3 regions of the Luteibacter sp. 9133 genome follow, and region 1 is predicted to be linked to each of the others. Evidence: riboswitches for the same ligand, from Rfam matches in the RefSeq annotation. Region 1 holds a riboswitch; each other region holds the start of a gene.
What was found. A riboswitch is a leader RNA that binds a small molecule or an ion and turns the genes downstream of it on or off. The one in region 1 is predicted to bind cobalamin.

Region 1 (7,655 bases):
TTCCAGCGCGCGCTCGACGCGGCCTGGCTGGCGGTCGGGCTCGTCGTGCTTGAGATAGCGGGCACAGAGGGCCGGCGTGAGCGTCAGCGACACGATGGCCGAAATCAGCACGGCCGCCGCCAGGGTCACCGAGAACTCGCGCAGCAACTTGGTGATCATGTTGTTGCCGAACAGCAGCGGCGCGAACACCGCCACCAGCGACAGCGTGATCGACATCACGGTGAAGCCGATCTCGCGCACGCCCTCGAGCGACGCCGGCATCGGTTTGCTGCCGTTCTCCATGTGCCGGACGATGTTCTCGATGACCACGATGGCGTCATCGACGACGAAACCGATGCACAGCACCAGCGCCATCAGCGACATCGTGTTTAGCGTATAGCCGAGTGTCCACATCACGACGAAGGCGCCGGCCAGGGACAACGGCACGCTCAGCGTTGCGATCAGCGTCGGACCGAGACGGCGCAGGAACACCATCATGACCAGGAAGACCATGACGATGCTGATCAGCAGCGCGACCTTGACCTCGTGCAGCGCGGACTGCGTGGTCTGGGTCAGGTCGAAGATGGGGGTGACCTTCGCGTCCGCCGGCAGCAGCGAACGGAAGCGCGGCAGCGCGGCACGGATCGCGTCGGCGGTGGCGATGGAATTCGCCTCCGGACGCTTGCTCATCTGCATGGTGACCGAGCGCTCGCCCTGGAACCATGCGGCCTGGTACTGGTCCTGCTGGCCGTTTGTAGACGCGGGCGATGGTCCGAGAGGCGCACCGGCACGTTGTTGCGCATCGCGATGAGGATGTCGCCGAAATCCTTCGCGTCGCGAATGCTGTCGTTCGCGACGACCGTCATCTGTGCCTTGCCGTCGGACAGCAGGCCCTGCGGCGAGGTCACGTTGGCGGCGTGCAGCGCATTGGACACATCGTTGGCGGTGAGTCCCTTGGACGACAACGCGCGGGTATCCAGCTCAACGCGCACGGCGTGCGGGGTCCGCCGAAGACCTGTACGCGCGACACGCCATCGATCTGCGCCACGGCGGGCCGGATCAGGGTGTCGACGACGTCGTAGAGCTTGTCCGGCGGCAGCGACTTCGAGGTGAACGACACCAGCAGAACGGGAATCTGGCCGGTGTCGAACTTAAAGTACTGTGGGGGGCTGGGCATGCCGGCCGGCAGGTCGGCGGCGGACGCGTTGATCGCGGCCTGCACGTCACGCGCGGCGGCATCGGTGGAGCGGTCCATGCTGAAACGGAGGCGGACGAAGCCGCTGCCTTCCGAGCTGTTGGAATACATCTGGTCCACACCCGGGATCTGGCCGAGGTGGCGCTCCAGGGGGGCGATGATGGTCGAGGCCATCGTCTGCGCGTTCGCACCGGGCATCTGCGTCTGGATGAAGACGGCGGGCACTTCGATGGACGGCAGGGCCGCCACGCCGAGCAGCATGTAGGCGATGGAGCCGCACAGCACGAGCCCCGCCGCAAGCAGCGAGGTTCCGATCGGCCGGCGAATGAAAGGTGCAAAAACGTTCACGACACTTCCTGTGATCGCGGGAAGCATACCCGCGCCCGGGGACTTTATGACGTCCGCGCCGGTCCGTGGCGTGTGCCTTTAGTGGGGGCCCTGCCGGAAGACAGGGGTGCGGCGTTTGCCCGAGCCCGGTGCCAGGGGTAGGAGCGCGCCTGCGCGCGATGCCGTGAAACATCGCGCGCAGGCGCGCTCCTACACGGTGCTCCCTCAGCGTACGGCGAGAACCGCAGCGTCAGGTAATACGTCCGTCCCAGCTGGTTGTAATACGCCGCCGTCTCGTACCGCTTGTCCGCCACGTTCGCGACCCGGCCCTGCACGCTCCAGGCATCGTCCATGTGCCAGGTGGCACGCAGATCCGCGGTCGTGTAGCCGCCCAGACGCGTCGTGTTGGCCGCGTCGTCGTAGCTGTAACCCGAGGCGTAGACCGAGCCGCCCAGCGTCAACGCGCCCAGGTCCTTGTCCAGATCCACGCGACCGGTGCGACGCGGACGGCGGGCCAGCAGGTTGTCCTTCTCGAACCCGCTGTCCCGGTCCAGCGGCTGCTGCAGCGTCAGGTAGCCGCGCACGTGCCAGCCATCGACGTCCGCGCCCACCTGGCCTTCGAGGCCGCGCAGGCGGGCCTTGCTGACGTTGACCGGCAGGAAGTTCGCGTCGTAGCCGATCAGGTCGTCGACCTGGCTCTGGTAGGCGTTGACGGCCCAGTTCCAGATGCCCGGACGACCCGACAGGCCGATCTCGGCGGTGCGCGACTTCTCCGGCTTGAGGTTCACCGTGGGCACGCCGTACGGGTAGTACTCGTCGTTGAAGGTCGGCGCGTGGAAGGCGGTGCCATAAGAGGCCGTGACCTTCATGCCGTTGTCGAAACGGAAGCCATAGGCGGCCGAGCCGGTCGTGTGGTTGCCGAACTGGGTGTTGTGGTCGTGGCGGGCCGACAGCTGGATCTCATGCGGGCCGAACACGCCCTGGTAGAGCGCGAACACGCCCGTGTTGTTGCGGGTGTCCTTGAGATAATCCGTGTCGCTGCTCAGCTTTTCCTGCTGGTAGTCGACGCCGGCGCTCAGCGTCTGGCCCGGGGCCAGCGTGAAGTCGTTCTGCCAGGAACCCTGATTGCGCTTAGAGTACAGATATCCCACGCGCAGCTTGTCGGCACCGGTGACGTAGTTGAAGTCCGCGTCGTAATAGCCCTTGTTGGCGCCGTTGAGGTAGTTGTCGGCGCGGTCCTGGTTCTGGCCCAGGCTGACCGACATGCGCCACGCGGACAGCACGTCGAAGGCCAGCTTCGCGCCGGCGACCTGCTGCGAGCGTCGGGTCAGGTTCTGATAGTCGCCGTCGTATTCGATATCGCCCTTGCTGCGCAGCCAGCTGCCGGTGAGCTCGGTGCCGTCGTCCCAGCGGTAACCGCCCGACAGCGCGCCGTTGTACGTGCGATAGGCGTCATGGTCCGGCTCGTCGGTGAAGCAGCCCTTGAACGCCGTGCCCGCGCCGATGCGGCAGGCGTTGATGCCCGAGGTGTACTGGCCTCCGAGGCTGGCGTTGTACCAGCCGTGGGTCGTGCCGCCCGACACGCCGACCTGACCGGCGGTGTAGCCGTGGCTGCCGCCGGTGACCGAGAGGCTCGGGGTCGGCGCTTCGCCGGCCTGGCCGTGGCGGGTGAAGATCTGGATGACGCCGCCGATCGCGTCGGAGCCGTAAAGGCTCGAGCGCGGACCGCGGACGACCTCGATATGGTCGATCTGCTCGACCGGCAGCTGCTCGTAAGCCGGCAGACCCGCGCCCACGGTACCCACGCGGACACCGTCCACGAGGACCAGCGTGTGCGAGGAGTTGCTGCCACGCATGAACAGCGAGGTCTGCTGGCCGATACCGCCGGTGTTGGCCATGACCACACCGGGCAGCCCGGCGAGCAGGTCCTGGACGTTACGCGGCTGCAGACGCTCGATGTCTTCGTGGGTGATCACGGTCACCGGAGCGAGTACCTCGTCCAGCGGCGTGGCCGTGCGGGTCGCGGTGACGATCACGGGATCGAGGGCGTCCGGTGCGTCGGCCGCGTGGGCAGCGGCGATCGACGACAGCAGGGCTGCCGCTAGCAGGGTCTTCTTCATGGAACGGTCTTCCTCCGCCGCATAGCGCGGCAATGCGTAGCTCAAAGGGCGCGCGAGGAGGACATACGGCGAACGGCACACCGGCGGAACCCGGATGACTGTCCGGATTCGCCCTCCGCGAATCGCCCGAAACGGGACGACGCCCCGGGATGGCTCACGGGCGCGTCGTCGGGCCGGTCTCCGGACTCACGCCGTCCCCGAGGGGGTGTCGGACCGGCGCCTTCCCGCTGTCGCAGTGGCTGAAGCCGTGTCCGAGGGGCCGTGACGACCCCGGGCGCTTACCGTTGCGGGGGCAGTGCCGGCCTTGCCGCAGAGGCGGCGCACCGGCTTCCCGTTTCATCCCCGTGGCGCGACGCCCCGGGGACACCCGAACCCCGCGACTTTAACCGGAGGGTGGGGCGCTGTCACGACCGCCCGATCAGCCCGCGGCGTAAACGCGCTCGCCGCCGATCCAGGTTTCGATCACCGTATGGGTCTCGTCCATCACGACGAAGTCGGCGCGGTAACCGGCGGCGATATGACCGTGGGTGGCGCCGAGGCCGAGGAACGCGGCCGGATACGTCGACGCCATGCGCGCGGCCTCATCGTAGGCTACGCCGACCATGTCGACCGTGTTGCGCACCGCCGTGGCCATGTCCAGCGCGGAGCCGGCCAGCGTGCCGTCCGCCGTCTGGCAGACGCCGTCGCGCACGGTGATGGTTTCGCCCTTGAGCACGAAGTTCGGATTGTCCGAGCCCACAGGCGGCATCGCGTCGGTGACCAGCATCATCTTCCGTGGCGCCTTCGCCGCGATGGCGACACGCAGCGAGGTCGGGTGCACGTGGTGGCCGTCGACGATCAGACCGCACCAGCTGGCCTGGTCTTCGAGCGCGGCACCGACGACGCCAGGCTCGCGGCTGGTGAAGGGTGTCATCGCGTTGAACAGATGTGTGAAGCCGCGCACGCCCGTCGCCAGTGCATGGCGCGTGGTCTCGTAGTCGGCAGCCGTGTGGCCCGCGGCTACGATGACGCCGTTGGCGACCAGCTGCTGGAGTACTTCCGCGGAAGCGCGCTCGGGGCCAGCGTCAGCAGGGTCACGCCGCCGTGGCGCCGCGCGACCATCGCGACATCGTCGGCATCGGCGATGCGAAACTTGGCCGGGTCGTGCACGCCCTTGCGTTCAGGGGCGATGAAGGGACCTTCCAGATGGATGCCGAGCACGCCCGGCACGCCCTGGGCGACGGCGTCGTTCACGGCATCGATGGCCTTCGCCATGACCTCCGCGTCGTCACTGATCAGCGTGGGCAGGAAACCCGTGGTGCCGAATCTCGCGTGTGCCTCGCCGATCGTGCGGATCGCGTCGACCGTCGGTGCATCGTTGAACAACACGCCGCCCCCGCCGTTGACCTGGCAGTCGATGAAGCCGGGCAGCAAGGTGCGACCACCGAGGTCATGGCGCTCCGCCGCGCGCACGCGCGGGTCGGATGGCAGCGCCAGTCCGGTGATCTTTCCATCGTCGACCAGCACGGCAAAGCCGCTCTGGAATCCATTGTCGGTGAGCACACGGCCGTTGACGAGGGCGAGGGTCATGGCGATTCCTTGAGGGTGGCGGTCAGACGGTCTCGGTGACTTTATTCAGGTGCGGCGGCACGTCGGGATTGAAGCCGCGCTTCAGCGCGAGCGCCGCCGTGGCGCGGTAGAAGCTCTGCACCGTGATCAGCGGCGCGGCGATCGGTGCGGTGGCGACCAGCGGCAGCACACCCTCACCCGTCGCACCCGGCGCGGCGATCCAGACATTGGCGCCACGCTTGCGGAACTCGGCGGCGACATCGAGCACGCCCGGGAGCGTGTCGTCGTTCTGCGCGAAGAACAGCACCGGGAAGTCCGGGCCGACCAGCGCCATCGGGCCGTGTTTCACTTCGGCCGCGCTGAAGGCTTCGGCATGCAGGCCGCAGGTTTCCTTGAACTTGAGCGCCGCTTCCAGCGCACCGGCGAAGCCGAAGCCACGACCGACCACGAACAGGTTGTGCGCATCGACGAGGCCTTCCGTCAGCGACGACCAGTCGGCATCCCAGCCCTGGCGCAGCTGCGCGGGCAACGCGGCCAGGGCGTCGGCGATCTCGGCCTTGCCACTCCACCGGGCGGCGATATGCAGAATCGCGAACAGCGCGCCGAGATAGCTCTTGGTCGCGGCGACGCTGGTTTCCGGGCCCGCGTGCAGCGGGACGACCACGTCCGCGACGTCCGCCAGCGGCGAGTCGGTCACGTTGACCAGCGCCACGACGTACGCACCGGCCTTCTTCGCGGCCTCGGCATTGCGGACCAGATCCGGGCTCTTGCCCGACTGGGATACGGCGACGTAAAGCGCGCCATCGAGGCGCTGCGCGGCGTGGTAAATCGAGGTGACCGACGGCGAGGCCGAGGCGGTGACGACGCCCAGCTGCGTCTCGAACACGTACTTCGCGTACATCGCCGCGTGATCCGAACTGCCACGGGCGCAGGTGATCACCATGCGCGGCGGGTTCGCGCGCAGGCGCTCGGCAAGGGCGCCGATCACGGCTTCGTTAAGGGCAAGCTGCCGCTCGACGACCTCGGCGGTCTCGTGCGCTTCGCGGTACATCAGGGTGTCTTGCGGCTGGATCGTCATGAAGAAGGGTCCGTCAGTCGCTCTGCAGTTCGGCGACGAAGTCGTAGATGTCCCCGCGATACCAGGAACACGTGAACTCGACGATGCGGCCGTCGTCGAGGAAGCTGCGCCGCTCGATATTCAGCCCGGCACTGCCGGCGCCGAGCCGGAGCAGCCGGGTCTGGGCAGGGCCCAGCACCACCGCGCGCAGGCGTTGCAACGCACGTCGCGGGCGGTTGCCCAGCGTGTCGAGCGCTTCGTACAGGGAGTCCTCGACCAGGCTGGGGTCGGGCAGCAGGTTGAGTGGCACCGCGCTGCGCTCGATCGCCAGCGGCTCGTCGCCCGCGTAGCGCAGGCGGTGCAGGCGGACCACCTGGGTGCCGGGCGAGAGATTCATCGCCATGGCTTCTTCCGGGGTGACCTCGCCGATGGCCCGCTCGAAGAACTCCGAGCGCGGATTGAGCCCGCGCGCGCGAAGATCCTCGGTGAAGCTGGTCATACGCGACAGCGGCTTGACGATGCGCTCGGACACGAAGGTGCCCGCGCCATGACGCTGGGTGAGCAGACCATCCTCGACCAGGCCGCCGATGGCCTTGCGCACGGTAACCCGGGACAGCGTGAGGGCCCTGGCCAGGTCCCGCTCACTGGGCAGTGCATGGCCGACCTGCACCTCGCCGTTTTCGATCACGTTGCGGATGGCGCGACGCAGGCGCATGTACGCCAGCGGCTGCCGCGCGGCCGGGTCGTACTGCAGGCGTTGGTATTCGGCGACGAGAGCGCTTTCCATGGTCGAGAAGATACCAATCAACGACCACTGCGGCAAGACCGTCCAAGCCCGCGAATACCAGTGAGCGATTCAAACGGGCGTTTGCACGATGCAAAGTCGGCCCGTAAACGTTTTTGCGGCGTCATCGCCTCATATCGCGACGGAAAACGCCGCCTTGAGTGGTACGGGGCTGGTATGACCTGGTATGTCACTGGTACGATCCGTCGGCATACCCATCGATCCCAGCAGGCCACTGTCGTGAGCGCTCATCTCCTCCCGATCGAACCTTTCGATCTGGTCATTTTCGGCGGCACCGGCGACCTCGCCGTCCGCAAGCTTCTTCCCGCGCTGTTCCATCGCTTCGTGGACGGCCAGATCCAGCCCAGCAGCCGCCTCATCGGCGTGGCCCGCGAGGCCCTCGACGATGCGGGCTACCGCGACCTGGTCCGCTCCTCGGTCGAGAAAGGCGTGTCCCACGTGGCTCCGGCCCAGCTGGACGCGTTCATCCAGATGGTTTCCTACCGCTCGCTCGACGCGCGCAAGGAAGAAGGCTGGGATGAATTCGCCGCGCTGATGCAGCAGCAGGCCCAGCACATCCGCGTGTTCTACCTGTCGACCGCGCCGGACATCTTCACCGACATCTGCCAGCGCCTCGGGTCGCTC
Region 2 (7,655 bases), 4.5 Mb from region 1:
TCCGGCGTACGGCCTCCTCGGCCAGACTGTTGCCCTTATCGGGCGTGATCTTCGGCGCGAGGTTGTAGGTGATGTCGGCCGATTCGAGCTGGTTCTGGTGGGTGACCGCACTCGGCGTCGCCACGGGCTCGATGTGCGCCACCGCCGAGAGCGGAATCATCGTGCCGAGTGAATTCTTCACGTACGTGTTAAGCAGCGCGCCGGGACTGAGCTCCTGCGCGGCCGCCGAGGTCAGCACCACCCAGTACTGGTTGATGTCCGAATAGATGATCGACACCTGGCGCTGGCCGAACGAGTTGTACAGCGCCGAATCGACATCGCCCATGCCGACGTTCAGGCGGCCCGCCGCATCGCGGTCCACCTTCAGCATCTGTTGCTTGCCGACGATGTCGAAGTCGCTGCCGACGTCGCGGAACTCCTTCATGCTGCGCATCTGACGCACCAGCTTCAGCGTCCAGGGCTGCAACGGTTCGCCGCCGGTACTGATCAGCTGGAACGAGTACTGCCCGCGGTTGCTGTTGCCCCCGCTCCCGCCGAGGAACTGCACGGGATTCATGAAGACCTGGACATCGGAGAGCTTGTCGTACTCCTTGCCCTTGCGATCCATGAATTCCTTCATGGATTCATGGCGCAGGTCCGGGCCGCTCCCCTTCTTCTTCAGATCGATGAACATGGTGCCGCTGTTGCCGACGGCCGCGCCATCGTTACCGCTGCCGAGCAGTGTGGTGACATCGGCGACGGCCGGGTCGTTCTGCATCATTTCGCCGACGCGTTTGAGCCGTCGCGACATCTCGTCCGGCGAAATGTTGGCGTCCGCGGTGACATCGGCCTGCAGCATGCCCGTGTCCTCGGCGGGCATGAAATTGCCACCGGCGGTCTTCACCACGGCGAAGCCCAGCGCGAAGGTGGCGAAAAGCAGGATGAGTGGCTGCCAGCGCATGACGCGCCGATGGCGCATCGCCCAGTCCAGTCCGCGCTCATACAGGCGCAGAAACCCGCGATCGAAGCGTTCCAGCGCGCGCTCGACGCGGCCTGGCTGGCGGTCGGGCTCGTCGTGCTTGAGATAGCGGGCACAGAGGGCCGGCGTGAGCGTCAGCGACACGATGGCCGAAATCAGCACGGCCGCCGCCAGGGTCACCGAGAACTCGCGCAGCAACTTGGTGATCATGTTGTTGCCGAACAGCAGCGGCGCGAACACCGCCACCAGCGACAGCGTGATCGACATCACGGTGAAGCCGATCTCGCGCACGCCCTCGAGCGACGCCGGCATCGGTTTGCTGCCGTTCTCCATGTGCCGGACGATGTTCTCGATGACCACGATGGCGTCATCGACGACGAAACCGATGCACAGCACCAGCGCCATCAGCGACATCGTGTTTAGCGTATAGCCGAGTGTCCACATCACGACGAAGGCGCCGGCCAGGGACAACGGCACGCTCAGCGTTGCGATCAGCGTCGGACCGAGACGGCGCAGGAACACCATCATGACCAGGAAGACCATGACGATGCTGATCAGCAGCGCGACCTTGACCTCGTGCAGCGCGGACTGCGTGGTCTGGGTCAGGTCGAAGATGGGGGTGACCTTCGCGTCCGCCGGCAGCAGCGAACGGAAGCGCGGCAGCGCGGCACGGATCGCGTCGGCGGTGGCGATGGAATTCGCCTCCGGACGCTTGCTCATCTGCATGGTGACCGAGCGCTCGCCCTGGAACCATGCGGCCTGGTACTGGTCCTGCTGGCCGTTGTAGACGCGGGCGATGTCCGAGAGGCGCACCGGCACGTTGTTGCGCATCGCGATGAGGATGTCGCCGAAATCCTTCGCGTCGCGAATGCTGTCGTTCGCGACGACCGTCATCTGTGCCTTGCCGTCGGACAGCAGGCCCTGCGGCGAGGTCACGTTGGCGGCGTGCAGCGCATTGGACACATCGTTGGCGGTGAGTCCCTTGGACGACAACGCGCGGGTATCCAGCTCAACGCGCACGGCGTGCGGGGTCCCGCCGAAGACCTGTACGCGCGACACGCCATCGATCTGCGCCACGGCGGGCCGGATCAGGGTGTCGACGACGTCGTAGAGCTTGTCCGGCGGCAGCGACTTCGAGGTGAACGACACCAGCAGAACGGGAATCTGGCCGGTGTCGAACTTAAAGTACTGTGGGGGGCTGGGCATGCCGGCCGGCAGGTCGGCGGCGGACGCGTTGATCGCGGCCTGCACGTCACGCGCGGCGGCATCGGTGGAGCGGTCCATGCTGAAACGGAGGCGGACGAAGCCGCTGCCTTCCGAGCTGTTGGAATACATCTGGTCCACACCCGGGATCTGGCCGAGGTGGCGCTCCAGGGGGGCGATGATGGTCGAGGCCATCGTCTGCGCGTTCGCACCGGGCATCTGCGTCTGGATGAAGACGGCGGGCACTTCGATGGACGGCAGGGCCGCCACGCCGAGCAGCATGTAGGCGATGGAGCCGCACAGCACGAGCCCCGCCGCAAGCAGCGAGGTTCCGATCGGCCGGCGAATGAAAGGTGCAAAAACGTTCACGACACTTCCTGTGATCGCGGGAAGCATACCCGCGCCCGGGGACTTTATGACGTCCGCGCCGGTCCGTGGCGTGTGCCTTTAGTGGGGGCCCTGCCGGAAGACAGGGGTGCGGCGTTTGCCCGAGCCCGGTGCCAGGGGTAGGAGCGCGCCTGCGCGCGATGCCGTGAAACATCGCGCGCAGGCGCGCTCCTACACGGTGCTCCCTCAGCGTACGGGCGAGAACCGCAGCGTCAGGTAATACGTCCGTCCCAGCTGGTTGTAATACGCCGCCGTCTCGTACCGCTTGTCCGCCACGTTCGCGACCCGGCCCTGCACGCTCCAGGCATCGTCCATGTGCCAGGTGGCACGCAGATCCGCGGTCGTGTAGCCGCCCAGACGCGTCGTGTTGGCCGCGTCGTCGTAGCTGTAACCCGAGGCGTAGACCGAGCCGCCCAGCGTCAACGCGCCCAGGTCCTTGTCCAGATCCACGCGACCGGTGCGACGCGGACGGCGGGCCAGCAGGTTGTCCTTCTCGAACCCGCTGTCCCGGTCCAGCGGCTGCTGCAGCGTCAGGTAGCCGCGCACGTGCCAGCCATCGACGTCCGCGCCCACCTGGCCTTCGAGGCCGCGCAGGCGGGCCTTGCTGACGTTGACCGGCAGGAAGTTCGCGTCGTAGCCGATCAGGTCGTCGACCTGGCTCTGGTAGGCGTTGACGGCCCAGTTCCAGATGCCCGGACGACCCGACAGGCCGATCTCGGCGGTGCGCGACTTCTCCGGCTTGAGGTTCACCGTGGGCACGCCGTACGGGTAGTACTCGTCGTTGAAGGTCGGCGCGTGGAAGGCGGTGCCATAAGAGGCCGTGACCTTCATGCCGTTGTCGAAACGGAAGCCATAGGCGGCCGAGCCGGTCGTGTGGTTGCCGAACTGGGTGTTGTGGTCGTGGCGGGCCGACAGCTGGATCTCATGCGGGCCGAACACGCCCTGGTAGAGCGCGAACACGCCCGTGTTGTTGCGGGTGTCCTTGAGATAATCCGTGTCGCTGCTCAGCTTTTCCTGCTGGTAGTCGACGCCGGCGCTCAGCGTCTGGCCCGGGGCCAGCGTGAAGTCGTTCTGCCAGGAACCCTGATTGCGCTTAGAGTACAGATATCCCACGCGCAGCTTGTCGGCACCGGTGACGTAGTTGAAGTCCGCGTCGTAATAGCCCTTGTTGGCGCCGTTGAGGTAGTTGTCGGCGCGGTCCTGGTTCTGGCCCAGGCTGACCGACATGCGCCACGCGGACAGCACGTCGAAGGCCAGCTTCGCGCCGGCGACCTGCTGCGAGCGTCGGGTCAGGTTCTGATAGTCGCCGTCGTATTCGATATCGCCCTTGCTGCGCAGCCAGCTGCCGGTGAGCTCGGTGCCGTCGTCCCAGCGGTAACCGCCCGACAGCGCGCCGTTGTACGTGCGATAGGCGTCATGGTCCGGCTCGTCGGTGAAGCAGCCCTTGAACGCCGTGCCCGCGCCGATGCGGCAGGCGTTGATGCCCGAGGTGTACTGGCCTCCGAGGCTGGCGTTGTACCAGCCGTGGGTCGTGCCGCCCGACACGCCGACCTGACCGGCGGTGTAGCCGTGGCTGCCGCCGGTGACCGAGAGGCTCGGGGTCGGCGCTTCGCCGGCCTGGCCGTGGCGGGTGAAGATCTGGATGACGCCGCCGATCGCGTCGGAGCCGTAAAGGCTCGAGCGCGGACCGCGGACGACCTCGATATGGTCGATCTGCTCGACCGGCAGCTGCTCGTAAGCCGGCAGACCCGCGCCCACGGTACCCACGCGGACACCGTCCACGAGGACCAGCGTGTGCGAGGAGTTGCTGCCACGCATGAACAGCGAGGTCTGCTGGCCGATACCGCCGGTGTTGGCCATGACCACACCGGGCAGCCCGGCGAGCAGGTCCTGGACGTTACGCGGCTGCAGACGCTCGATGTCTTCGTGGGTGATCACGGTCACCGGAGCGAGTACCTCGTCCAGCGGCGTGGCCGTGCGGGTCGCGGTGACGATCACGGGATCGAGGGCGTCCGGTGCGTCGGCCGCGTGGGCAGCGGCGATCGACGACAGCAGGGCTGCCGCTAGCAGGGTCTTCTTCATGGAACGGTCTTCCTCCGCCGCATAGCGCGGCAATGCGTAGCTCAAAGGGCGCGCGAGGAGGACATACGGCGAACGGCACACCGGCGGAACCCGGATGACTGTCCGGATTCGCCCTCCGCGAATCGCCCGAAACGGGACGACGCCCCGGGATGGCTCACGGGGCGCGTCGTCGGGCCGGTCTCCGGACTCACGCCGTCCCCGAGGGGGTGTCGGACCGGCGCCTTCCCGCTGTCGCAGTGGCTGAAGCCGTGTCCGAGGGGCCGTGACGACCCCGGGCGCTTACCGTTGCGGGGGCAGTGCCGGCCTTGCCGCAGAGGCGGCGCACCGGCTTCCCGTTTCATCCCCGTGGCGCGACGCCCCGGGGACACCCGAACCCCGCGACTTTAACCGGAGGGTGGGGCGCTGTCACGACCGCCCGATCAGCCCGCGGCGTAAACGCGCTCGCCGCCGATCCAGGTTTCGATCACCGTATGGGTCTCGTCCATCACGACGAAGTCGGCGCGGTAACCGGCGGCGATATGACCGTGGGTGGCGCCGAGGCCGAGGAACGCGGCCGGATACGTCGACGCCATGCGCGCGGCCTCATCGTAGGCTACGCCGACCATGTCGACCGTGTTGCGCACCGCCGTGGCCATGTCCAGCGCGGAGCCGGCCAGCGTGCCGTCCGCCGTCTGGCAGACGCCGTCGCGCACGGTGATGGTTTCGCCCTTGAGCACGAAGTTCGGATTGTCCGAGCCCACAGGCGGCATCGCGTCGGTGACCAGCATCATCTTCCGTGGCGCCTTCGCCGCGATGGCGACACGCAGCGAGGTCGGGTGCACGTGGTGGCCGTCGACGATCAGACCGCACCAGCTGGCCTGGTCTTCGAGCGCGGCACCGACGACGCCAGGCTCGCGGCTGGTGAAGGGTGTCATCGCGTTGAACAGATGTGTGAAGCCGCGCACGCCCGTCGCCAGTGCATGGCGCGTGGTCTCGTAGTCGGCAGCCGTGTGGCCCGCGGCTACGATGACGCCGTTGGCGACCAGCTGCTGGAGTACTTCCGCGGAAGCGCGCTCGGGGGCCAGCGTCAGCAGGGTCACGCCGCCGTGGCGCCGCGCGACCATCGCGACATCGTCGGCATCGGCGATGCGAAACTTGGCCGGGTCGTGCACGCCCTTGCGTTCAGGGGCGATGAAGGGACCTTCCAGATGGATGCCGAGCACGCCCGGCACGCCCTGGGCGACGGCGTCGTTCACGGCATCGATGGCCTTCGCCATGACCTCCGCGTCGTCACTGATCAGCGTGGGCAGGAAACCCGTGGTGCCGAATCTCGCGTGTGCCTCGCCGATCGTGCGGATCGCGTCGACCGTCGGTGCATCGTTGAACAACACGCCGCCCCCGCCGTTGACCTGGCAGTCGATGAAGCCGGGCAGCAAGGTGCGACCACCGAGGTCATGGCGCTCCGCCGCGCGCACGCGCGGGTCGGATGGCAGCGCCAGTCCGGTGATCTTTCCATCGTCGACCAGCACGGCAAAGCCGCTCTGGAATCCATTGTCGGTGAGCACACGGCCGTTGACGAGGGCGAGGGTCATGGCGATTCCTTGAGGGTGGCGGTCAGACGGTCTCGGTGACTTTATTCAGGTGCGGCGGCACGTCGGGATTGAAGCCGCGCTTCAGCGCGAGCGCCGCCGTGGCGCGGTAGAAGCTCTGCACCGTGATCAGCGGCGCGGCGATCGGTGCGGTGGCGACCAGCGGCAGCACACCCTCACCCGTCGCACCCGGCGCGGCGATCCAGACATTGGCGCCACGCTTGCGGAACTCGGCGGCGACATCGAGCACGCCCGGGAGCGTGTCGTCGTTCTGCGCGAAGAACAGCACCGGGAAGTCCGGGCCGACCAGCGCCATCGGGCCGTGTTTCACTTCGGCCGCGCTGAAGGCTTCGGCATGCAGGCCGCAGGTTTCCTTGAACTTGAGCGCCGCTTCCAGCGCACCGGCGAAGCCGAAGCCACGACCGACCACGAACAGGTTGTGCGCATCGACGAGGCCTTCCGTCAGCGACGACCAGTCGGCATCCCAGCCCTGGCGCAGCTGCGCGGGCAACGCGGCCAGGCGTCGGCGATCTCGGCCTTGCCACTCCACCGGGCGGCGATATGCAGAATCGCGAACAGCGCGCCGAGATAGCTCTTGGTCGCGGCGACGCTGGTTTCCGGGCCCGCGTGCAGCGGGACGACCACGTCCGCGACGTCCGCCAGCGGCGAGTCGGTCACGTTGACCAGCGCCACGACGTACGCACCGGCCTTCTTCGCGGCCTCGGCATTGCGGACCAGATCCGGGCTCTTGCCCGACTGGGATACGGCGACGTAAAGCGCGCCATCGAGGCGCTGCGCGGCGTGGTAAATCGAGGTGACCGACGGCGAGGCCGAGGCGGTGACGACGCCCAGCTGCGTCTCGAACACGTACTTCGCGTACATCGCCGCGTGATCCGAACTGCCACGGGCGCAGGTGATCACCATGCGCGGCGGGTTCGCGCGCAGGCGCTCGGCAAGGGCGCCGATCACGGCTTCGTTAAGGGCAAGCTGCCGCTCGACGACCTCGGCGGTCTCGTGCGCTTCGCGGTACATCAGGGTGTCTTGCGGCTGGATCGTCATGAAGAAGGGTCCGTCAGTCGCTCTGCAGTTCGGCGACGAAGTCGTAGATGTCCCCGCGATACCAGGAACACGTGAACTCGACGATGCGGCCGTCGTCGAGGAAGCTGCGCCGCTCGATATTCAGCCCGGCACTGCCGGCGCCGAGCCGGAGCAGCCGGGTCTGGGCAGGGCCCAGCACCACCGCGCGCAGGCGTTGCAACGCACGTCGCGGGCGGTTGCCCAGCGTGTCGAGCGCTTCGTACAGGGAGTCCTCGACCAGGCTGGGGTCGGGCAGCAGGTTGAGTGGCACCGCGCTGCGCTCGATCGCCAGCGGCTCGTCGCCCGCGTAGCGCAGGCGGTGCAGGCGGACCACCTGGGTGCCGGGCGAGAGATTCATCGCCATGGCTTCTTCCGGGGTG
Region 3 (7,655 bases), 1.5 Mb from region 1:
GCTGGAGAACGAGGCTGGACATCGCTGGCTCAGACAGTTGGTGCGCGAGGCTTGCCAGGATCGTCTTGCGCAGCTGACATCAGCCTGATCACGCTGGAGAAATCCAGCTCCCCATTCCCCGCCTTACTATTCAACGCATAAAGATTGCGCGCCAGCTCCCCGAGTGGAATCGAGGCCCCCACACCGACTGCCGCCTCGGTGACCAGCCCGAGATCCTTCAACATCAGATCGTTGCCGAAGCCACCGGTGTAACCACGCGATGCCGGCGCGTTCGGCAGCACACCCGGCCACGGATTGCACACCTCGGTAGCCCAGCTGCGCCCCGTGCTCACCGCCATCATCTGCGACAGCACGCCCGCGTCGAGACCGTGCGCGACGCCCAGGGCGAGTGCTTCACCGGTAACGGCCATGATCACGCCGAGCGCCATGTTGTTGCATAGCTTGGCCACCTGCCCCGCACCGCTCGCGCCGACGTGGAAGATGTTTTTCCCCATAGCTTCTAATACGGGCCGCGCACGATCCAGCACCGCGGCGTCACCCCCGACGATGAACGTCAACGTTCCCATTGCCGCACCTGCCGTGCCGCCAGAAACCGGCGCATCGATCATCGCCAGCCCGCGACCATGGGCCGCCTGCGCGACCTTTTTCGCCGATGCCGGTGCGATCGTGCTGCAATCGACGACGAGTGCACCATCGGGAATGGCGGCCAGCAGCCCCGCGTCTCCCAGATAAAGCGCTTCCACATGCCGGCTGGCGGGAAGCATCGAGATGACGATCTCAGCGTCGCTCACCGCATTGGCAGCGCTCGCCGACGCGGAGGCTCCTGCGGCAACCGCCGTATCGACCGCCGACTGAACGAGGTCGAAGACCCGCAGGGCATGCCCTGCCTTGAGCAGATTCGCGGCCATCGGGCCACCCATGTTGCCCAGCCCGATAAAAGCGATGCGACTCATGCGTACGACTCCGGTTGACTGCCCAGATCGGCAAGCGGATGCGCTTCCGCGCTGAACGGTGTATTGAAGAAAGATTCGGCCCAGCTCGATGTCGCCTCGGCCAGCGTTGCCGGGTTCCAGCGCGGTTGGCGGTCCTTGTCGATCAGCAGCGCACGGATGCCCTCCGCGAAATCGCCGTGTGCGGCGCAATGCAGCGACACGATGTATTCGAGGCGAAAGGTATCGGCGAGAGAAAGCGTCGACGCGCGGCGCTGCAGCTCGAAGCCGAGCCGCGCGGAGCCAGGCGCACCGCCAAGCAGCGCCGTCCTTGCGTTCTGCAGCCAGGTATCGTCATCCTGGATCGCATCGATGGCGCCAACGATATCGTCGAGCCGCTCGTTGCCGCAGACCTCGCGGATCAGAGCCGCGTGCGCTTGCAGCGGACCGGGTGACACCGGCTGCTCGATGGAGCGTAGAACCGCAGTCAGCTTGTCGTGGTTGGCGCTCGCCGAACTCGACCAGTTCGCGTTGGACAGCGCGTTCATGACCTCCGGACGCGCATCCTCGGGAATGAAGTGGTCGGCGAGACCCGCATGGATGGCATCGCCCGCGCCGAGCGGCGCGCCGGTGAGGGCCAGGAACATGCCGCCGCGATCGGGCACACGCGACAACAGCCAGCTGCCTCCCACGTCCGGATAGAGTCCCACGGTAATTTCCGGGAAGGCGAGCTTCGACCGCTCGGTGACCACACGGTGGCTTGCTCCCGCCATCAGTCCAATGCCGCCACCCATGACGATGCCGTGCCCCCAGCAGAGGATCGGTTTGGCATAGGTGTGGATGCGATAGTCCAGCCGGTACTCGGTCGAAAAGAACTCACTGGCATACGCGTTACGCGTGATCTCACCGCCGCCTGCGTCCCGGTAGTCGACCATGCTTCGATACAGGCCATGCAAGTCGCCGCCCGCGCAGAAGGCCTTGTCGCCGGCTCCCTGCAGGACGACCACCGCGATAGCGTCGTCGTCGGCCCATGCGCGAAGCTGGGCATCCAGCAGGCTCGCCATCGTCAGTGAGAGCCCGTTGAGGGTCTTCGGAGCATGGAGCGTCGCGATGCCGATACGTCGGCCATCACGCCCGTCGCGCTCTTCGAACAGCACGTCGCTCATGCGTTCTTCCACTCTGCCGGGCGCTTCTCGAGAAAGGCGTGTACGCCCTCCGTCTGATCGGCGCTGTCGAACAGGTCGACGAAGGCTTCGCGCTCGGCGACGAGCGCGGCGGCGTGCGTCTGAGTGCGCGTCGCCTGCACCAGGCGCTTGCAGGCCGTCACGCTGGTGGGGCTCTGCTTCGCGGCACGCGCTGCCCATGCGAGCGCGGTATTCAACCCTTCGCCTGGGGGAACCACGTCTTCCACTAATCCGATGCGCAAGGCCGTCGCGGCATCGACTCGCTCGCCGAGCAGGATCATCCGCTTCGCCCAGCCCTCGCCGACCAGGCGCGGCAGGTTCTGTGTACCGCCGGCACACGGCAGCAGTCCCACACCCGCTTCCGGCAAGGCCATCTGCGCGTGTTCCTCGGCGATGCGAAGGTCGCATGCGAGTGCACATTCGAGGCCGCCACCCATCGCATAGCCGTTGATGGCCGCGATGCTCACGCCACGGAACGCCGACAACGCCTCGAAGGCCTCACCGAACCGACGGGCGGCTTCACGCGCCAGCGCGCGGTCGCCATCCGCGAACTGCTTGAGATCGGCGCCGGCCGAGAAGAATTTCTCCCCCTCGCCCGTCACCACCAGGGCGTAGACATCACGATCCGCATTCAGCGCCGCGACGAGATCGCGAAGCGCGGAAAGGCTATGTACCGTCCAGGTGTTGGCTGGCGGGTTGATCAGCGTCACGATGGCCGTGTGGCCTTCGAACGCCAGCCTGAGCCCCGTCCAGTCGGTGTCCTTGTAACCGGTCATCGCAACTCCTCTTCAGTGTTGAGCAAGTGGCGCGCCACGATCACGCGCATGATTTCGTTGGTGCCTTCCAGTATCTGATGCACACGGCTGTCGCGCAGCAACCGTTCGATCGGGTACTCGCGAATATAGCCATAGCCGCCATGGAGCTGCAGGGCGTCGTTGCAGATGTTGAATCCCGCATCGGTGGCGAAGCGCTTGGCCATGGCGCACCACACCGTGGCGTCGTGACTGCGTGCGTCGAGCTTGCGCGCCGCCGTGTGCACCATCTGTCGAGCGGCGACCAGCTGGGTCGCCATATCGGCCAGCTTGAACTGCAAGGCCTGGAACTCGCCCAGCTTGCGCCCGAACTGCCGCCGCTCACCGAGATAACGCCGCGCGGCGTCCAGGGCGCCCTGTGCGGCACCGAGTGAACAGGCGCTGATGTTGATCCGCCCACCGTCCAGACCCTTCATGGCAATCCGAAACCCTTCACCCTCTTCGCCCAGAAGGTTCGACGCCGGCACACGAACGCCGTCGAACGTGATGCCCCGCGTAGGCTGACTGTTCCAGCCGAGCTTGTCCTCCTTACGCCCATACGTAATGCCTTCGGCGTCGGCGGGTACGGCGAACGCACTGATACCACGCGCACCCTCGCCCCCCGTGCGGGCCATGACCACGAGCATGTCGGTAGCGCCGGCTCCCGAGATGAAGGCCTTGCTGCCGTGGAGCACGTACGCGTCACCATCACGCACGGCGCGCGTCTGCAGAGACGCCGCATCGGAACCGGCGCCCGGCTCGGTCAGGCAGTACGACGCAAGCTTCGCCCCACTGCACAGCGTCGGACCCCATTCGGCACGCAACGAAGAACGTGCATGCGTCGCCAGCATCCACGTCGCCATGTTGTGGATACTGATGAACGCCGCGGTGGATGGATCGGCGGCGGCGAGTTCTTCAAACACAATCGCCGCATCCAGCCGGGTCAGCCCGCTGCCGCCGGCCGCTTCGTCGACATACAGGCCGCAGAAACCCAGTTCGCCCGCCTTGCCGATGGCCTCACGCGGAAAGATGCTCTCGGCGTCCCAGTGCGCCGCACGCGGCGCCAGTTCGGATGCCGCAAAATCGCGCGCCGCCTCGCGAAACGCCATCTGCTCGTCGCTGAAGCCGAAACCGTGCCCCATCACAGGAATGTCCATGACGGCCGCCATCACTTGAGACTGATCGTCGTATTGACGCCGTGGCCGCGCGTGTCATCGTCGAACCAGCGCGACGTGATCGTCTTGGTCTGCGTGTAGAACATGACCGCCTGCTTGCCGTAAGGGCCCAGGTCGCCTAGTTTGGACGCGCGCGATCCCGTGAAGGAGAACAGCGGCACCGGCACCGGGATCGGTACGTTGATACCGACCTGCCCCACATCGATGTCTTCCTGAAAGCGACGGGCAGCCGCACCGCTCTGCGTAAACACGGCCGTACCGTTTCCGTTGGGATTGGCGTTGACCAGATCGATCGCTTCGTCCAGCGTGTCGACCGTGAGGACGACCAGCACGGGCCCGAAGATCTCTTCGTCGTAGATACGCATGCCAGGCTTCACGCCCGAGAAAATCGTCGGCCCCACGAAGTTGCCCTCGTCGTAACCCGGCACGCGAAAGCCGCGACCGTCGAGCTCCAGCGTCGCCCCCTGCACCACACCGGCGTCGATCAGGCGCTCCACGCGCTCACGCGCTGCTGATGAGATCAGTGGACCGACATCGGTGCCCGCTTCTATGCCTGCGTTCACCCGCAGCGCCTTCGCTCTGGCGACGATGTCGGGAATCCACTCCCGCGCGTTACCGACCAGCACCGCCGTCGATGCCGCCATGCAACGCTGCCCGGCCGCACCGAAGGCGGCACCGACCATGGCATTGAGCGTCTGCTCCTTGTTGGCGTCGGGCAGAACGACAGCGTGATTTTTCGCCCCCATCATGCACTGCACGCGCTTACCGGCTTGCGATGCACGGTGATAAACGTGCGTACCGACCTTTGTCGATCCGACGAAAGACACCGCCTTGATGTCGACGTGATCGCAGATGGCGTTGACCACCTCCTCGCCCCCGTGCACAACGTTGAGCACGCCCCTGGGAATGCCCGCCTCCTGCGCCAGCTCGACCAGCCGCATGGTGACCATCGGGTCCTGCTCCGACGGCTTCAGCACGAAGGTGTTTCCCGTGGCGATGGCCATCGGAAACATCCAAAGGGGGATCATCGCCGGAAAGTTGAACGGCGTGATGCCGGCGCAGACACCCAGCGGCTGCAGCAGTGTGTACGTGTCCACGCCACCGGCCACGTTGTTGGCCAGCTCGCCGAGTTGCAGATTGCCGATGGCCGCCGCGTGCTCCACCACCTCGAGGCCACGGAACACGTCGCCTTCGGCGTCCGGCAGTGTCTTGCCCTGCTCCGCCGTGAGGATCGCCGCCAGTTCCGCCATGTGTTCGCGGATCAGTTGCTGGTACCTGAGGAAGATGCGGGCCCGCGTCCCGATGGGCGTTTTGCGCCAGGTGGCGAACGCGCGCCGGGCGGCGGCGACGGCCGCATCCACCTCCCGGGACGTGGCGAAGGGTACACGAGCCAGGACGATCTGCGTCGCCGGGTTCACCACATCGCGCCATTGTGGGGTCGCCGACTCGACGAACTCACCGTCGATCAGCAGTTTGACGGTCGCGACATCGGTCGCGGCACGATTCATCTCGTTCATGATGCTTGTCTCCATATCGCTCACCCGCGAAACCGGGCGTGCGTGAGCGAGACAAGTCGGTTCGAGGCCACGGACGCCGCATCGAGCCAGCTCGTCCGGTTGCCCACCGCAACACCCGAGGAAGACACCGCAAGCGGTGCCCACCACGGGCCGGTCTCCGGGCTTGCGAGCGATGCGATCCGCATCACCCCGACACCTTCCCGCGTTGCCGCAGTGGTTCTGAGTCGGGTTTTCTCGCCTACCGTTGCGGGGGCAGCGCCGGCATCGGACCGGCTTCCCGTTTCACCCTGCGCACCGGAATGGCGGCGGCAGGACACCTGTGGCCAGCGGGAGTGTAGGCGGCGACGCGGCGAGCGACACGCTGCGATGCAGTAAAGGCGCCTTGGATGCCGCCACGGATTCCGACTAAGCTGCGCGGATCAGCCGTTCCACGCCCAGGAGATCCTCATGATCGACCACACCGGCGCCACCGTCAGCGACTTCGAGCGCAGCAAGCAGTTCTATACGACCGTATTGGCCTCCATCGGCTATGAACTGATCGTGCACTTCCCCGCCTCGAAAACGGGACGTACCGACGTGGCGGGTTTCGGCGAAGACGGCAAGCCGGATTTCTGGATCTACCAGGGCACACCCAATCAGCCGCCGGTACACGTCGCCTTTCGAGTGAGTTCGCAGCAGCTGGTGCGGCTATTTCATCAGACGGCGCTGGATGCGGGCGCGAGGGACAACGGTCCGCCGGGCCCGCGTTCGCACTATCACGAAGGCTATTACGGCGGTTTCGTGCTGGATCCGGATGGCCACAACATCGAGGCGGTGTTTCACGCCGGCTGATGGAAAATCATTGATGAACTGCCCGCACAGGCTCGAGCCGTTTATCCCACTTAATGGCTGGACCCCCGGTCGGTAGCATGGCGTCATGGCTACCTTCTGGAGATCACCATGAAAAAGCGCGTTCTCGGTAAAAGCGGCCTGGAGGTCTCAGCCCTCGGCTTTGGCTGCATGGGCCTCAATTTCAGCTATAGCCACGCGCTGAGCAGCGACGAGTCAGTCAAGCTCATCCGCGAGGCGGTGGACCTGGGCGTCGATTTCTTCGATACGGCCGAGGTCTATGGCCCGTTCACCAACGAGGAAATCGTCGGTAAGGCCCTTGCGCCGATGCGCGACCGCGTCGTCATCACGACGAAGTTCGGCGTCGCGTTCGATCCGGAAACGAACAAGCAGACGGGTCTGGACAGCCGCCCGGAGAACATTCGCAAGGCCGCCGAGGGATCGCTCAAGCGTCTGGGCATCGAGCAGATCGATCTGCTCTATCAGCACCGTGTAGACCCGAACCGGCGGCAGACCTCCCCCGCACTGACCCTGCTGGTGGATGCGCGACGTTATCGTGGCTGAATCGCCCACAATCCCTTGACGTTTCCGCGATTGACACCATCTCGTAGGTAGCCGAGGATCGAATCAGGCCGCGCCCGGGTCCCGGGGCCGCGCAGCAAGCAGGAGTCACCCATGAGCCAACGTTATCTCGTCCTCGCCGCCTTGTTCGCCCTGGCCGTCGTGTTCTTTCTCGCCGGTTCGGTCACAGGGACGTTGCTGCTCGTCGCCGCTGGCGTCGTGACGGAGACGGCCTTCTGGTTCAATATGATGCAGCAGCGCCGGATGCAGCGGATCAAGGTTCGCGCGCGACGCGATCGCTGAGCCTCCCGTAAGTCGGCGTCAGAAACCCCGCACCGCGGGGTTTTTTATGTCGCCCCGGAAGCCTCCTCCGCACTCGGCCCCCGCTCCAGATACGTCGACAGAGCGATATAGCTCCGCGTCCCCTTGAATCCCTCCATCGCGTGAATCCGCTCCAGGAGGTGCTCGAGCCCCCGCGTATCGGCCGTCCGCACCTTCAGCAACATCGCGCTCTCTCCCGTCACGGTGTGGATTTCCTCCACCTCGGGAAAGGCCTGCAGCGCCAGCAGCTGGCGTGTCACCGCCCAGCTGGTCGTGTCCACGTGGACGAAGGTCAGCAACGGACGCCCGACCTTCACTCCATCGAGCACAGCCACGGTGGCCTTAATGA

Region 2: linked by a shared signal. The riboswitch ahead of FA87_RS19525 (TonB-dependent receptor) and the one ahead of FA87_RS00010 (TonB-dependent receptor) in region 1 are both predicted to bind cobalamin.
Region 3: linked by a shared signal. The riboswitch ahead of FA87_RS06530 (CoA-acylating methylmalonate-semialdehyde dehydrogenase) and the one ahead of FA87_RS00010 (TonB-dependent receptor) in region 1 are both predicted to bind cobalamin.

Annotation. Positions count from the first base shown of each region.
Region 1 is NZ_JUHO01000001.1:1,153-8,807, forward strand. Features, by position in the region: partial or broken gene FA87_RS20115 (efflux RND transporter permease subunit) at 1-1,522, opposite strand, end outside; gene FA87_RS00010 (TonB-dependent receptor) at 1,567-3,621, opposite strand; cobalamin riboswitch at 3,775-4,007, opposite strand; partial or broken gene nagA (N-acetylglucosamine-6-phosphate deacetylase) at 4,040-5,190, opposite strand; gene FA87_RS00020 (SIS domain-containing protein) at 5,213-6,247, opposite strand; gene FA87_RS00025 (GntR family transcriptional regulator) at 6,261-7,013, opposite strand; gene zwf (glucose-6-phosphate dehydrogenase) at 7,251-7,655, shown strand, end outside.
Region 2 is NZ_JUHO01000001.1:4,489,305-4,496,959, forward strand. Features, by position in the region: gene FA87_RS19520 (efflux RND transporter permease subunit) at 1-2,530, opposite strand, end outside; gene FA87_RS19525 (TonB-dependent receptor) at 2,735-4,630, opposite strand; cobalamin riboswitch at 4,785-5,017, opposite strand; gene nagA (N-acetylglucosamine-6-phosphate deacetylase) at 5,050-6,201, opposite strand; partial or broken gene FA87_RS19535 (SIS domain-containing protein) at 6,224-7,257, opposite strand; gene FA87_RS19540 (GntR family transcriptional regulator) at 7,271-7,655, opposite strand, start outside.
Region 3 is NZ_JUHO01000001.1:1,507,094-1,514,748, reverse strand. Features, by position in the region: gene FA87_RS06555 (LysR family transcriptional regulator) at 1-88, shown strand, start outside; gene mmsB (3-hydroxyisobutyrate dehydrogenase) at 30-953, opposite strand; gene FA87_RS06545 (enoyl-CoA hydratase/isomerase family protein) at 950-2,095, opposite strand; gene FA87_RS06540 (enoyl-CoA hydratase) at 2,092-2,889, opposite strand; gene FA87_RS06535 (acyl-CoA dehydrogenase family protein) at 2,886-4,061, opposite strand; gene FA87_RS06530 (CoA-acylating methylmalonate-semialdehyde dehydrogenase) at 4,073-5,587, opposite strand; cobalamin riboswitch at 5,727-5,932, opposite strand; gene FA87_RS06525 (VOC family protein) at 6,044-6,427, shown strand; partial or broken gene FA87_RS06520 (aldo/keto reductase) at 6,536-6,928, shown strand; gene FA87_RS06515 (hypothetical protein) at 7,100-7,288, shown strand; gene FA87_RS06510 (Lrp/AsnC family transcriptional regulator) at 7,333-7,655, opposite strand, start outside.